2 regions of the Kitasatospora sp. NPDC057542 genome follow, and region 2 is predicted to be linked to the other one. Evidence: riboswitches for the same ligand, from Rfam matches in the RefSeq annotation. Region 2 holds a riboswitch; the other holds the start of a gene.
The links. A riboswitch is a leader RNA that binds a small molecule or an ion and turns the genes downstream of it on or off. The one in region 2 is predicted to bind cobalamin.

Region 1 (7,198 bases), on a different contig from region 2:
GTGCAGGTCGATGTCGCGCAGGACGGGCGTGGTCTCGCCGTCGTACACCACGCTGACCCGGTCGAATCGGATCACGTGCTCACCTCGGAGGTCGTGCGGTCGGTGGTGGCGGCGCCGGGGCGCGTCGTCGGGCGCGGCCCCGGCACGGCGGCGGATCCGGGCGTCCGGCCGGGCGGCGGCGAGACGATCCCGGCCGCGCCCGCCAGAAGCAGGGCGAGCACCGGGACGAGCGGCAGCGTCGGCCAGGCCAGCGGGTAGAGGGAGGGGTTGAGGTCGGTGGCGTCGTAGCCGACGGTGGCGAACAGCAGCACGGCGGCGGTCACACCGCACCCGGCCACGCCCCACTCGGCGGCCCGCCAGCGGTCCGGCCGGTAGGTGGTGCGCCGCACCCGCCGCCCGCCGAGCAGCAGGCCCGCCACGCAGAGCACGGCACCCGTGAGGAAGGCCGGCAGCCCGAGCACGGCGGGCGCCGTACCGTCCAGCAGCCCGTACACCCCGGCGCACAGGCCGCACATGCCGAGCAGCATCAGCGCGCCGGTGATCCGGCGGGAGCGGCGTGAGGCCGTGCCGGAGCGGCCGTAGCCGCGCGAGTCCATGGCGGCCGCAAGGCTGAGCGAACGCTCCAGCGCGTCCTCCAGGACCGGGACGACGATGCTGCGCAGCGCGCGTACGCCCTTGCGCCGCCCGGCGCGCAACCGCCGTGCCCGGGCGACGCGTTGGACGCTCTGCACCAGCTGGGGCGCGACACTGAGCGACACCGTCACGGCGACGCCCAGCTCGTACAGGGCGCCGGGCAGGACCCGCAGCGCCCGCTTGGGGTTCGCGAGGGTGTTGGCGGCGCCGATGCAGCAGATCAGGCAGGCCAGCCGCAGCCCGTCGAAGGCCGCCGAGAGGGTGGCCTCCAGGGACACTGGGCCACCGATCTGGATCCCCGCGTACCAGGCCGGGGTGGGGATGTGCGGCAGGGAGAAGAGCAGGTGGTCGTGCGGGGTGATGCCGGTGGCGAAGACGCACCGGAAGACTACCCGGATCGCCACCACCGTCAGCGCCAGCCAGAGGTAGTAGGTGAAGCCGCGGGCCCACGGGGCCTCGGTACGGCGGGCCGTCACCACATAGCCGAGCACGGCGAGGACGAGCAGGAGCAACAGCGGGTTGGTCGTGCGGCTGGCCGCCGTCGCCAGGGCGAGCGCCCACGCCCACCAGGCCAGCGGGTGCAGGTTGCGTGCGCTGCGCCGACCACCCGCTCCCCGCCCGGGGGCGGTGGGCGGGGCGGCGGCGTGTTTGTCGAGCGCGGTCACCGGATCACTCGGCCTGTCGCCGGCGGCGGCGCGCCGTGATCACGGTCGCCACGCCCAGGACCACGACGAGGACGGAACCCACCACCGCGGGGAGCATCGAACCTGAGTCGTGCGGGGCATCGGCCACCGGGTTGGCGTCCACCACCCCGCCGGGCACGGCGGGGGTGGCCGTCGGCGCGGCCATGGCGGGCTGCTCAGTCGGCTGGTCGCTCGCAGTGTCCGTCGGTGCCGCGGTGGGCGGCTCGACCGGAATCGGTGTGGCGGGTACCGGCGTCGGCTCGGGGGCGCCCGGCGGGGTGACGCCGTCCTCGGGGGTACCGGCCGTGCCGTTCCCCGGGGGCGTGACGGGCGCGGGCGGACGGGCTCCGCCGGCCGGGGGTTTGGCGGGAGCCGGGGCACGCCCGGTGCCACCGGTAGTGCCGGAGCCGCCGGTGCTGCCGGTGCTGCCGCCCGAACCGGTGCCGGAGCCACCACCACCGCTCGTACCGGTCGCCCCCGTGGAGCCGCCCGAGCCACCGGAGCCGCCCGCGGCGCCCTGGCCCGGGTCGGCCGGCTGCCCACCGGTGCTGGAATTGTGCGCCCGAACGCTGTCCGGCGAGAACGTCGGACGCCCCTCGGTGCCCTCGATGTTGGTGCCGCCGAAGATCCACAGGTCGACGCTGCCGGGCTTCGGCTGGTAAAGCATCGCGCCGAGCTGGCTGTAGGACCACTCGTTCTGGCCCGGATCGGCGTGCCAGTACGACCAGTACGCGGTGGCCGGGGGCGTCAGGACGCACTTCTCCTGGTCCGGGGTCGGGAACTGCTTGCCGCCCTGGAAACCGCTGTAGCCGATCCGGCAGATGAAGGCCGGGCCGTCGTGGCCGGTGCCGGTGGTCTTCCAGCCCCCCTGGTTCAGCAGGGTGTACCCGGTGGTGGGCGTGGTGCCACAGGAGCGCAGCAGCGGTCCGCCCCACGTGCTGAAGTCCACGGCGAGTACGACCCCGGAGGTGGTCGTGCACTGGTCCATCGGCAACGGCGCCGCAGCGGCCGGGGCCGCGCCCACGGCGACGCCGCCGAACGCGAGCGCGGAGGTCAGCGCCGCCGCCCCGGACAGCCGGGCGAGCCGTTCACCGAGTCCCCGGCTCACCGGTGCCGCCCCGGGGTGGCCGCGATGCGGCGACGGGCGACGAGGACGGCCGCGGCGCCGAGCGCGGTCAGCGCACCGGCGCCCGCCGTCAGCGCCAGTGCCTGGCTTCCGGTGCTGGCCAGATTGCCTGAACCGGTCTGCCCCGGCACGCCGCCGGACGCAGCGCCACCGCCGGACGAGGGGGTGTCGGTGACCGGGATCGGCGCGGTCGTGGTGGGCGAGCCCGTCGGGGTGCCGGAGGGCGTACCGGTCGGTGTCCCGATGGGAGTACCCGTCGGGGTCGGCGTCGGCGTCGGCGTTCCGCCAAGGTTGCGGGAGAGCGTGCCGAAGGAGATCCCGGTGGCACCGCCCAGGACCTGCGTCGAGGCCCGGACGTCCGAACCCTGCTGCCCGCCGGAGGCGACGTTGAACCCGCCGTCACCGTTCTGCTGGCCCGCGAGGAAGTCGAGCGCCTTGGCGATCTGTCCACCGTAGGTGGCCTGGCGCAGCGTCATGCCCTGGACGGCCAGCGCGGCCGAGTTGGTGGAGTCGCCGGCCGCACCGGGGAAGCCACCGTCGGGCAGCTGCCGCGCGGCGAGCCAGCCGAGCCCCTTGTCGACCGCCTGGGCGGCCTCGTCCCCGGGGACGAGGGCGAGGGCCATGACGGCCATGGCCGTACTGTCCACGTCGGAGTCGCCGGTGGCGGGGATCAGGCTCGGCCAGGAGCCGTCCGGGTGCTGGAGGCTCTTCAGGTAGGCGATCGCGGGGGCAGCGTCGGTCGCGTCCCCGGCCCGGAGCTGGGCCATGACGGCGAGCGACTGGGAGAAGACCGAGGTGGCGTAGGTGTAGTTGCCCGGGGCGTCGCAGCCGGTGTTCGCGTCGGCCCTGGTGCACACCATCGCGGCGAGGGCGGCGATCAGGTCGCGGCCGCCGAAGGCCCGCGGGTTGCGGCCGACCACCTCGGCGAGCAGCGCCTCCTTGCCGATGGACCCGCCGCCGGCGTACTCGGTGCCGATCGCGGTCCAGTCGTTGACGGTGCGCTCGCTGGCGTCCTTGCCCTGCTGATCCAGGAAGTCGACGATCCTGCGCAGCGCGGCGTCGTCGGTTCCGGTCGCGGCGAGGGCGTAGGCCCCGTCGATGGTCAGGCCGAAGTCGGCGAAGGCCGGGAACCCCTCGTAGTAGTGACCGTCGATCAGACGGGACGGGTCGGTGAGGTAGGCACTCCCCTTGGCCGCGTCGGGCTTCCTCCCCGCAGGCGGGGTCGGCGTGGTCGTGGCACCGGCCGGATCGTGCCGGACGCTGGTGAGATCGGTGCCGGTCAGGACCAGGATGGCCTGCTCGGTGGCGGCGGTGTCCGGATCAGTGGTCGACGCGTCCGGGCCGAAGCCGCCGTCCTTGCCCTGGCGGGCGGCGAGCCAGGCGGTGGCGGCGGCCCGGCGAGAGCCCTGGCCGGTGGCCTTGAACGCCTGGGCGGCGCTTGCGGTGCTGGTGGTGTCGCCGGGGGCGCCGACATACGGCAAAAGGGAGCCGTCGGGCTGCTGGCTCGCCGCGAGCTGGTCGGCGGCCTTCTTGGCGGCTGCTTCGTACCCGGGGGCCGTGCGCAGGGCGAGGACCGCGAGGCCGGTGGTGAGCGGGTCGGATTCGCAGTGGTCACCGGCGACGATCATCGATCCGGCCATGCCGCCGTCGGCGCACTGGAGCGCCGTGAAGCGGGCGAGCGCCGGGGCGGGCGGTGCGACGCCGGCGCGCTGGAGGGCGATGACGCCGAGGGACTGGACCCAGGGCGAGGCCGCACCGAGGAAGTCCCCGGCAGCGGTGCACTTGCCGTTCTCCCCAGCTACGGTGCACACGTGCTCGGTGAGCACGGCAACCAGGTCCCGGCCGCCGAAGGCACGGGGGTCGCGACCCGTACTCTCGGCGACGAGGGCCAGCAGGGCGGCAGCCCTCGTGTCGGGCCTGTCGGTCGGACCGTCGGGGTACAGGAACGCGTCGGTGTGGTCCGCGAGGAAGCCGATGACCTTTCGCAGCGCCGGGTCCTGCGTCCCGGCGGCAGCGAGCGCGATGGCGGTGAGGGCGGTCCGGGGGTAGTCCGGCCCAGGGGCGGCCCAGTTCTCCATGTGATCGCCGCCGACGAGTTGACCGGCCAGCCAGGCCGCGGCGGCCGCCGGATCACCCGTGGCGGACGGCGATCCGGTCGGGCTCGGGGTCGCGGAAGGGGACACAGAGGGCGAGGGGCCGCCGTTCTTGGTGCGGACGGAGTCCGGAGTGAAGCTCGGCGCCCCGCTGGTGCCGCCGATGTCCGTGCCGCCGTAGACCCAGGCCTCCACCTCGCCGGGCTTGGGCTTCTGCGTGCCGGCCCCGAACCGGCTGTAGGACCAGGTCTGTTGGCCGGGCTCGGCGATCCAGTACGACCAGTACGCGGTGGCCTGCGGTGTGTTGACGCACGGCTCCTCGGCCGGTGTCGGGTACTGGACGCCGCCGTTGAAGGTCCCTGTCCCGAGCCGGCAGATGAAGGCGGGTCCGTCGTGTCCGGTTCCGGTCGTGGTGAAACCGGCATTGTGCAGCAGGTTCATGCCCGTCGTGGGGTGGGCGTCGCAGCCCCGGACGACACCGCCGCCCCAGTGGCTGAAGTCGACGGCGACGATCGCGCCCGTCGTTGCCGTGCACTGCTCGATCGGGTCGGCTGCCGCGGTTCCGGGGTGTCCGAGCAGGACCGTGCCGCAGGCGGCGACCGCGACGGTTCCGGCGATCACCAGGGAGGCGAGGTCCCGGTTTCTGTGACGTGTGCGATTGCTGCTGACCCTCACGGCGACTCCCTGGTCGGTCGACACGGGAGGCAACGGCGCAGCCCACGGCACCCCGGGAAGGGGGCCGCCAAGACTGCGTCGTAGTCCGCGACGACGCAAGTGCTCTGTGAACAGACCCCCGGTCCAGGCATTCCGGCTCACCCACCCTCAGGTGGGTCCACGGTTGCGGGTCAGCGCCGGAGTTGGACCGGCTTCCCCTGAATGCCGAGGGCAAAAAATCGGTTCATCAGACCATGGCGGCCGATGAGGAGTCAACGGGGCGTCAGATCGTTCACATCACCTCGTCGGACGACGGGACGTGCGATAGCGTCCGCTGTGGCCGAGTGGGGGAACCCGGTGCGAATCCGGGGCTGACGCGCAGCGGTGTGGGGCGGTGGTCGTGCCGTCCCGAGCCCGAATGCCCGCCCGGCCGTGCACCACGGCGAAAGCCGGCCCACGCGATCCGGGCGGCGACCGCTCCGGCAGTCGCGCGCCCCGAGTGGACGCAGGAATTCCGGGGCAGGGTCGGCGCCCGCCACCCCAAGGAGCCTGTCCCGTGCCCCTCCTCACCCCATCCCGTGCTGCCTCGGCGACCACCGTCGCGCTGGCGGCCGGTGCCCTGTTGCTCTCTGCCGTCCCCGCCCACGCGACCGCCACCCCGGCCCAGATAGCCACCTCCAGGAGCACCGGCGTCACGTACCTGAAGTCTCTCCAGGCCGCCGACGGCAGCTACGTCACCGGCGGCGGGCTCTCCAACGAGTGGGCCTTCAGCGCGCTCGCCGCCGCTGGAACGGCCGCCGCCGACGTCACTCCCGGCGGGGACACCACCAAGAACGCCCGCCTGGTGTACCGCAACCAGCTCGCCGCCCCCGGCCGGCCCAGCGCCTCGCCCGTGGCCACGGACTACGAGCGCGGCATCCTCAACGCCTACGCCGCGGGCATCGACCCCGCCCGCGTCGGCCCCGGCCGCAATCTCCTTGCCGACCTCACCGCCTACTGGCAGAGCGCCGAGCCCGGCTACTACGGGCCGTCCGCCAACTTCAACGGCACCGTCTTCGGCCTGCTCGCCCTAGCCGGCGCCAAGACCCAGGCCGGCGCCCAGCGCTCCCCGCAGAAGCTCATCGACGCCTCCGTCACGGCGGTGCGCGCCAACCAGCACAACGACGGCGGCTGGAACTACAGCAAGGCCGCGGGCGACCCGACGGCGCTCGCCCAGGGCAGCGACATCGACATGACCGGCGCTGCCATGGCCTCCCTGTGCGCAGGCGGCGTGCCCAACACCGACCCGGCGATCGTCGCCGCCAAGAACTTCCTCAAGGGCAAGCTCGCCGCCTCCGGCGCCTTCAACGCCATGTTCGGGGTCAACACCGACTCCAACGGCTGGGCCGTGTCCGGCCTCAACGCCTGCGGCATCAACCCCCAGGGCGCCGACTTCACCAGCGGCACCGGCAAGACTCCGGTCGACTTCCTCATCGCCCAGCAGTTCAAGCCCGGCGGCGGCTTCAAGTACCTGCCCACCGACACCAGCCCGTCGCCCTACGCCTCCGTCGACGGCCTGCGCGCCGTCGCCGGCGCCGGGTTCACCGCCACCCCGCCCACCCCGACCACCGCGGGCGAGCCCACCTGGGCCGCCACCACCGACTTCACCGCCGGCACGGCCGCCCGCCTCTCCCTGGTCGTCGACGACGGCACCAGCGCGCTCAGGGTCTGCGCCGTCACCCTCACCCCCACCGGCACCACCACGACCCTCGGCGACGTCCTCGACCCGGCGGGCACCGCCACCCCGAGCGGCTGCGTCACCTCCGTCACCCCGTCCACCGGCGGCGGCACCATCACCGCGCTCAACGGCACGGCCAACGGCGGCTCCTCCACTTGGAAGGTCAGCCTGGACGGTGCCACCGCCACCGCCGCCACCCGGGCCACCACCGTCCACCTCGGCGACACCGTCTCGCTGCGCTACGGCAGCTGACCGCACGACGCCGGAGGGGGCGCCGACCCCTCGCTCCGGC
Region 2 (7,992 bases):
GGGACGGTTCTCGCGGACGAGCGAGGCCACGCCCTCGGCGCGCAGCTCGTCCAGGCTGACGGTGGTGCCGCCGAGCAGCCCGGCCAGCGTACGGGCCAGGCCCAGGCGGACCGGGCCGGACTCGCAGTCCAGCACCACGCTCGCCGTGCCCTGCGCCGCGAACAGGGCGGCCGCGCGCTGCGAGAGGGCGAGCGCGTCCCGCCCGCCGGTGGCCCGGCCGTCGGTCACCACGACCAGCAGCGGGCGCCGGTTCGGGTCGCGCAGCCGCTCCACCCGCAGCACCTCGTGCGCGCGCAGCAGGCCGGCGGCCAGCGGGGTCCGCCCGCCGGTGGGCAGCGACTCCAGCCGGGCCGCGCCGACCTCCACCGAGGAGGTGGGCGGCAGCGCCAGCTCGGCGCCCGCACCCCGGAAGGTGATCATGCCGATCTTGTCGCGGCGCTGGTAGGCGTCCATCAGCAGCGACAGCACCGCGCCCTTGACGGCGGTCATCCGCTGCCGGGCGGCCATCGAGCCGGAGGCGTCCACCACGAACAGCACCAGGTTGGACTCCCGTCCCTGGCGGACCTGTTCGCGGAAGTCGTCCTTGTGCAGCACCAGGGCCCGGCCGCTGCGCCCGCGCGCGGCCTGGTGCGGCGCGGCGGCCTGGAGGGTTGCGGTCAGGTGCAGCCGGCCGAGCGCGCCCTGCGGGCGGCGGGCGCGGATGGTGTGCCCGCCAGTGGTCTCGGCGGGGGAGCGGCGGCCCTGGGCGCCGTGCCCGGTGCCCCGCACGGTGAACAGCCGGGTCCGGTACGGGTCCCCGGCCGCGACCGGCGCCGACTCCCGCGCGGGGGAGGGATGCTGGGCCGGTACGGGCGGCTGGGCGGGCTCCCCGGCGCTCTCGCCGGTGGACACCTCGGGGCCGCCGTCGGACGGTTCGGGCGCGCCACCGCCGTCGGGACCACCGCCGTCGGGACCACCGCTGTCGGGACCACCACCGTCGGGGCCGCGCCCGTCCGGACCGCCGTCCTCCGGGCCCCCGTCCGGGCCGTCCTCCGGACCGCCGTCGCCGTCCGGGCCGGGTCCGTCGCCCTCGGGCTCCGGGTCCTCCTGCCGGGCGTGCTCCTCCAGCGTCCGGTCCAGCTGCTCCTCGTCCAGCCCCGGCGCGTCGAAGGGGTTGCGGCGGCGCCGGTGCGGCAGCGCCAGCCGGGCGGCCTTGCGGACGTCCTCCTCCAGCACCTCGGTGCGCCCGTCCCAGGCGGCCAGTGCGACCGCCGTGCGGGCCATCACGATGTCCGCGCGCAGCCCGTCCACCTCGAACGCGGCGCACACAGCGGTGATCTGACGCAGCGCCACATCGGTCAGCTCGACCTTGGGCAGCAACTCCCGGGCCGTGGTGATGTGTTCGGCGAGCGCCCGCTCCTCCTCGGCGAATCGTGCGGCGAAGCCGGCCGGGTCCGCGTCGTACGCGAGGCGGCGGCGGACCACCTCGGCGCGCTCGGCCGGGTCCCGGGTGGCGGCGATCTCGACGGTCAGGCCGAACCGGTCGAGCAGCTGCGGCCGCAGCTCGCCCTCCTCCGGGTTCATCGTGCCGACGAGCAGGAACCGGGCCGCGTGCCGCACCGACACGCCCTCCCGCTCGACGTAGGAGCGGCCCATCGCGGCGGCGTCCAGCAGCAGGTCCACCACGTGGTCCTGGAGCAGGTTCACCTCGTCGATGTAGAGCACGCCGCGGTGTGCCCTGGCGAGCAGCCCGGGCTCGTACGCCTTGACGCCCTCGGCCAGCGCCCGCTCCAGGTCGAGCGAGCCGACGATCCGGTCCTCGGCCACGCCGACCGGCAACTCGACCAGCTGGGAAGGCCGTTCGGAGGAGGGCGGGGAGACGTGCGGCCCGTCCGGGCACTGCGGGTCGGGCGCGGCCGGGTCGCAGGCGAAGCGGCAGCCGTCCACGGCGGCGATGGCCGGCAGCAGGCCGGCCAGCGCGCGCACCATGGTCGACTTCGCGGTGCCCTTCTCGCCGCGCACCAGCACGCCGCCCACGGCCGGGGAGACCGCGTTCAGCAGCAGTCCCAGCCGCAGGTCGGCCATGCCGACGATCGCGGTGAACGGATAGCGGACGTCACTCATGCCGTACCCCACTCCTGTCGTGCCCGGTTCTGCGGCCCTGCCTGGCCCTGCGGTCCCGTCCGGCTCTGCTGCCGTACCCGGTTCATGCGTCACTCCCAGGGGCCCCGGGCGGGACGAACGGCAGCGATCCGGCCGCCGGCACTCCGCCCTCGATCAGCTTCCACAGCGCGTCGGTGTCCGCGTGCTCCTCGATCAGGTCGCCCAGCCGGTCCAGCCGGGCCTCGCGCGCCGCGGCGAAGGAGGTGTCCGGCGCCGGGACGAACGCCCGGCCGGACAACCCGGCGACCTCGCGCAGGAGTTCGCGGCGGAACCCGTCGTTCTCCAGCACGCCGTGCCAGGTCGTGCCCCAGACCGAGCCCACCCGGCAGCCGTCCAGACTCCGCCCGTGGCCGTCGGAGACGAACGTGTCGCCGCCTTCGACCGCCACCACCCCGTGGTGGATCTCGTAACCCTCCACCCGCTGCCCGTACGCCTCGCCGACCGGCCGTGCCAGCACCTTCTCGATGCCGAACCGCACGTGGGTCGGCAACAGGCCGAGGCCCTCGACGGCACCCGACTTGGACTCGACCTCGTCCACGATCGAGTGCGCCAGCATCTGGTAGCCGCCGCAGACCCCGAGGACCGGCAGCCCGGCCGCCGCCCGCGCCTTCAGGGCCGGCTCCAGGCCGCGCTCGCGCAGCCAGGCGAGGTCCGCGACGGTGGCCCGGGTGCCGGGCAGCACCACCAGGTCGGCGTCGGCCAGTTCCTCCGGCCTGGTCGCCCAGCGCACCAGCACGCCCGGCTCCTGCGCGAGCGCGTCCACGTCGGTGAAGTTGGACAGCCGCGGGAAGCGCACCACGGCCACCCGCAGCACGTCCGCGCCGAGCGGCCCGGGCCCGTCCGCCCGGTCCACCACCGTGGACAGGTCCAGCGAGTCCTCGGCGTCCAGCCAGAGCCCGGGCAGCATCGGCAGTGTGCCCAGCACCGGACGGCCGGTCAGCTCGTGCAGCATCTCCAGCCCGGGTGCCAGCAGTCGCGCGTCGCCGCGGAACTTGTTGACGAACCAGCCCGCCACGTGCCGCTGGTCCTCCGCCGACAGCAGCGCCAGCGTCCCGTACATCGCCGCGAAGACTCCGCCGCGGTCGATGTCCCCGACCACCACCACCGGCAGGGCGGCGGCCGTGGCCAGGCCCATGTTGGCGATGTCGCGGTCGCGCAGGTTGATCTCGGCGGGCGAGCCCGCGCCCTCGCAGACCACCACGTCGTAGCGGCGGCGCAGGTCGGCCAGGCACTCCAGGGCGCGCTCCAGCAGGACGGGCTTGCGCTCGCGGTAGTCCAGCGCGCCCACCTCGGCCACCGGCCGGCCGAGCAGCACCACCTGGCTGCGGCCGTCCGCGCCGGGTTTGAGCAGCACCGGGTTCATCGCCGCCTCCGGCTCCACCCGGGCGGCCTGCGCCTGCATCGCCTGGGCGCGGCCGATCTCGGCGCCGTCGGCGGTGACGAAGGAGTTGAGCGACATGTTCTGCGCCTTGAACGGCGCGACCCGCACGCCCTGGCGGGCGAGCCAGCGGCAGATCCCGGCCGTCACCACGCTCTTGCCCGCGTCCGAGGTCGTCCCCGCGACCAGCAGCGCGTTCGTCATGCCCATCCCCTCTTCCCCAGGAACGCCCGCAGCAGGACGTGCCCCGCGACCGTCGTACCCAGCGCCAGTGCGCCCACCCGCCGGGAGAGCGCGCAGGCCCGCTCGATGTCGTCCACCGTCACCGGCCGCAGCTCCGCTCCCAGGACCGGCCGGTGCTCGATCCGCTCGCCGTACCGCAGCGTCCCGCCCAGCCGTACGCCGACCGCGCCGGCGAACGCCGCCTCCGCCTGGCCCGCGTTCGGGCTCGGGTGCGCGGAGCCGTCGCGCCGCCAGACCCGCCAGGCCGTCCGGGGCTCGGGTGCGGCGGCCACCGTCAGCAGCGCCGTCAGCCGGGCGCCCGGCCAGCCCGCCAGGTCGTCCAGCCGGGCCGAGGCCCAGCCGAACCGGGCGTGGCGCGGCGAGCGGTGGCCCACCATGGCGTCCAGGGTGTTCACGGCGCGGAAGGCCAGCAGTCCGGGGGTGCCGGCCAGGGCGCCCCAGGTCAGCGCGTTCACCACGGCGTCGGCGGTGTTCTCGGCCACCGACTCGACCACCGCCCGGGCGATCTGCTGCCCGTCCAGCGCGCTCGGATCCCGCCCGCACAGGTGCGGCAGCCGCTCCCGGGCGGCCGCGAGGTCGCCCGCGGTCAGCGAGCGGCCGATGGTGCGCGCCTCCCGGGTCAGCGAGGTGCCGCCGAGCACCGTCCAGGTCGCGGCCGCCGCCAGCGCCGCCCGGCCCAGCGGGCGTCGGCCCACCGTACGGTCCAGGGCGAGCGCGCCCGCCGCCACCGCGCCCACGCACAGCGCCGTGTACCCGGCCCCGGCGCCGCGGTCGTCGCGCCACAGCCGCCGCTCCAGCCGGGTCGCGGCGCTGCCGAAGACGGCGACCGGGTGGCCCCGGCGGGGGTCGGCGAAGCGGGCGTCGGCGGCGTAGCCCGCGACGGCGCCGAGCGCGAACGCGGCGGCGCGGGTCAGCGGGCGCGGAGAAGGAGAAGGTGCGGGCGGGGTCATCGGTGGCACGGCGGAAGGCAGCTCGGAGTCCGGCGGGGCGGGGCAGCCTGCATCGCGTGCGTGTCCTCACTCAGGGTCCGCGCCCTGGATCGACGTGACGGGGGCGAGAGTCTCCTGGCTTCCGGGTCGAACGCACCCCCGGAGCCTTCCAGCGGCCGTCGACGGCCCGCCGTGGCGATGTTCCGAGCGTGCTCCCCGGTGACAGTGGCGGGACCGCGCCGGACTTCCACCGGCTTCCTCTCCATGCCTCCGTTTGGCCCCAGGATCCCATCACGGGCCCGAACCGGGAGTCAACCGAGGTCACGGAGGGGTTGGTCACACGCGGGCGCCGCTGACTGACACCCCGTGGGATCGCCCGGTGCGGCACCGGCCCGGGGACGGGGCCCGTCCCCCGGATCCTTGCCGGGCCCGCGACGCGCCCCAGCCGTTGGCCGGGAGGTACCCCCACGTCCGCCTGGCGATGCACGCACCCCGACGCCGCGGTCCGATCCGACGGAATCCGAGAGACAGGCCCCGGGCCGCTTCGTGGGTTCGGCGGCCGGGGCCGCATCGCACGCCACGCCTGCCTTTCGGTGGCACGCTCCGCAGCGGCCCCCGTCGCCCCACCGTCGACTCCTCCACCGCCCGCTTCCGGCCTCTCCTCGGCACCGTCGGGTCGCCGCCGAGGTCACCCGGACGGCCTAGCCCGGTGGCCGGGCGGGCGGGGCGCCGGTGGACTGGTGCTCGAACACCGTCCGGTCCGTGACCAACAGAGCGGGGAGCGAAATGCGATGGGGAACCGCCGCCGTCGTGGCGGCCGCAGCGGTCGGGGCCGCCGTGCTGTTGATCGGCCGTCGGGCCTCCGAGCGAATGGTCCGTCCGGCGACCGCCGTCCAGGAGTCCGGTCCGCTCCTGGTCCACAGTCTCGCCCCCGGCCGGGTCACCTTCACCCGCGGCCCCGAGAGCCTGCGCCCCGGCCGCTGGGCGGTCGAGTGGGCGGACGGCGGGCACGCGGTCGTCGAGGAGATCCTGCACAGTGACGAACGGGGCGTCACCCGCCGCCTGGTCCGCGCCGACCGGGGCACCCTCACCGCCGGCACCGAGGTCCGCCTCACTCCCCGGGTCCACCTCGGCGACCCCACCGAGGCGCTCGGCCTCGCCTTCGCCGACACCGTCGTCGAGGGCGAACTCGGCGCGCTGCCCGCCTGGCAGCTCGACGGCAAACGCGGCACCTGGGTGATCCTGGTGCACGGCCCCGAAGCCGACCGCCGGCAGACCCTCCCGGTGCTCCCCGTCCTCGACCGGCTCGGCCTGCCCGCCCTCGCCGTCACCTACCGCGGCGACCAGGGCGCCCCCGCCTCCCCCGACGGGCTCAGCCACTTCGGCGAGACCGAGTGGCGAGACGTCGAGTCGGCGGTAGGGCTGGCGTTCGACAGCGGTGCGGGCGCGGTGATCCTCTACGGCTGGTCCCTCGGGGCGACCATGGTCCTCCGGACGGCGGCCCGCTCCGCCTGGTCGCACGCCATCCGCGGACTGATCCTCGACTCGCCCGTGCTCGACCTCCCGGCCTCCGCCCGCCGGGACGCCGCCCGGGCCGGCTTCCAGGGTGTCGCCGCCGAACTCGGTGCCCTCGCCGCCCAGGGCCGCACCGGCGTCGACCTCGCCGACTTCGGCCGTATCGCCGAGGGCACCGACCTGCGCGTGCCCACCCTCCTGCTGCACAGCCCCGAGGACCGGATAGCCCCCTTCGGCAGCGCGGAGAAGCTGGCTGCCGCCCGCCGCGACGTGGTCAGCCTCCAGGCGTTCCCCGGCGCCGACCACGCCACCCTCTGGAACACCGCCCCGGACCACTACACCGAGCTCCTCCGCCGCTGGCTCACGCCGCTGCTCTAGCCCCCTGACCGTGCGGGCGGTTTCGGCTGGGCCCCACCCGGCTTTCCGGTGGGGATTCCGTCGTTCACGAATGAACGTTTCTGCCATTCCGCCGGGCGTGCACGAGAAGTCGGCCGGTCCGACTTCTCGTGCAGCACGACCCCGCCACCCCGCCCGCCATCCGTCCGGATTCGGGCTGGACAGTCCCGCCGGAAGTCGGCGGAGCGGATTCCCCGCGTGAAAAGCCCCCTGCCGTCAGGGGCAACAATTGGACCGACCCCTTACCCCCCACCCGTACGCACGGTGATCGGACGAGCATTCCCGGCGACCGGGGCAGCGCCGGTGGCATGGCCAGGTCACACGTTTCCGGCCAGGCGGTTTGCCGTTGTTGCCCGATCTTGCGGAGGTGCCGCCACCGGTCGCCCGGTCGTACGGACAACCGGATGTGACAGAAGGCCGGTACAAGGGGAAGACTGCTCGACGTGACGTCTCGGAACCCGCGCGACCGTGATGCCCCGCTCCCGCCGACGATCGGTACCGGTGCGACGGTGACCCGTCTCCCCGGAACGGCCCACCGGCCCGCCGGTGGCAGGCCGGGCGGGGCGGGTGTCCCCCGTAACGGAGTACCCCGGCGACGAGGGCCCGCTCCGGCTCCCGGGCGGGGCCGGGTTCCCGTGCCGGAGGGTTTCCCGGCACCCGCCGAGCTGGCGCCGCTGGCCCGGAGGATGCTGGTGGACGCCGTCCGGGTCGCCCGTTGGGCCGGGGAGCTGGCCGAGGTCGACAAGCGCGGTGAGCTGCTCCCGGAGGACGCCCGCGCGGCGGGCCGGGCACTGGCCATGACGGTCGGCGCCGCCGCCAAGGCGTGGGGGCAGGCGCTGCTGGTGGGTCTGGTGGAGGCCCGTGACGGCGGAGCCGGCCCCGGCTGGCGGCTGCACGCCTGGGAGCACGACGACGAGGCCGTGGTGCGTGGCTGGTCGGCGCTGTTCGACGCCTGGACCCTGCTCGCCCCGGTGCCGCCCGCCGCGCTGCGCGGCGTGTTCGCCGTACTGGCCGGGCAGGCCGTGGACCAGGCCCCGCAGCTGCTCTCCTTCCTGCACCTGGTGGACGGCCCGGTCGCCGAGAGCGAGCTGCTGGAACTGCTGCGCCGCGGCCTGGACGAGCGCCGGGTCGGCGCCGGCCTCGGCGGACCGGGCCTGTCGCCGGTGCCGCACGCGGCCTCGGCCGTTTCCGCCGTCCGCGGCACCTGCCGCGCGCCGCAGATCGACACCCCGGCCGCGCCCTCGGACGTGGCCGCCGTCCTGGACTGGATGCTGGACGGCCTGGCGGCCGTCGGCGCCCTGGTGCGCAGGAACGATGCCGCGGAGCTGTCGCCGCTCGGCCACTGGGCGGTGCGGGCGAAGCTGGAGGAGATCTGCACGGTCGCGCAGA

Region 1: linked by a shared signal. The riboswitch ahead of ACFU7Y_RS34900 (prenyltransferase/squalene oxidase repeat-containing protein) and the one ahead of ACFU7Y_RS13255 (cobalamin biosynthesis protein) in region 2 are both predicted to bind cobalamin.

Annotation. Positions count from the first base shown of each region.
Region 1 covers NZ_JBHVFE010000417.1:824-8,021, forward strand. The annotation lists partial or broken gene ACFU7Y_RS34885 (energy-coupling factor ABC transporter ATP-binding protein) at 1-75, opposite strand, end outside; gene ACFU7Y_RS34890 (CbiQ family ECF transporter T component) at 72-1,298, opposite strand; gene ACFU7Y_RS34895 (hypothetical protein) at 1,303-2,424, opposite strand; gene ACFU7Y_RS34900 (prenyltransferase/squalene oxidase repeat-containing protein) at 2,421-5,210, opposite strand; cobalamin riboswitch at 5,315-5,459, opposite strand; cobalamin riboswitch at 5,537-5,613, shown strand; gene ACFU7Y_RS34905 (hypothetical protein) at 5,746-7,158, shown strand.
Region 2 covers NZ_JBHVFE010000080.1:7,469-15,460, forward strand. The annotation lists gene ACFU7Y_RS13245 (putative cobaltochelatase) at 1-2,103, opposite strand, end outside; gene ACFU7Y_RS13250 (cobyric acid synthase) at 2,186-3,724, opposite strand; gene ACFU7Y_RS13255 (cobalamin biosynthesis protein) at 3,721-4,713, opposite strand; cobalamin riboswitch at 4,821-4,954, opposite strand; gene ACFU7Y_RS13260 (S9 family peptidase) at 5,479-6,585, shown strand; gene ACFU7Y_RS13265 (hypothetical protein) at 7,239-7,992, shown strand, end outside.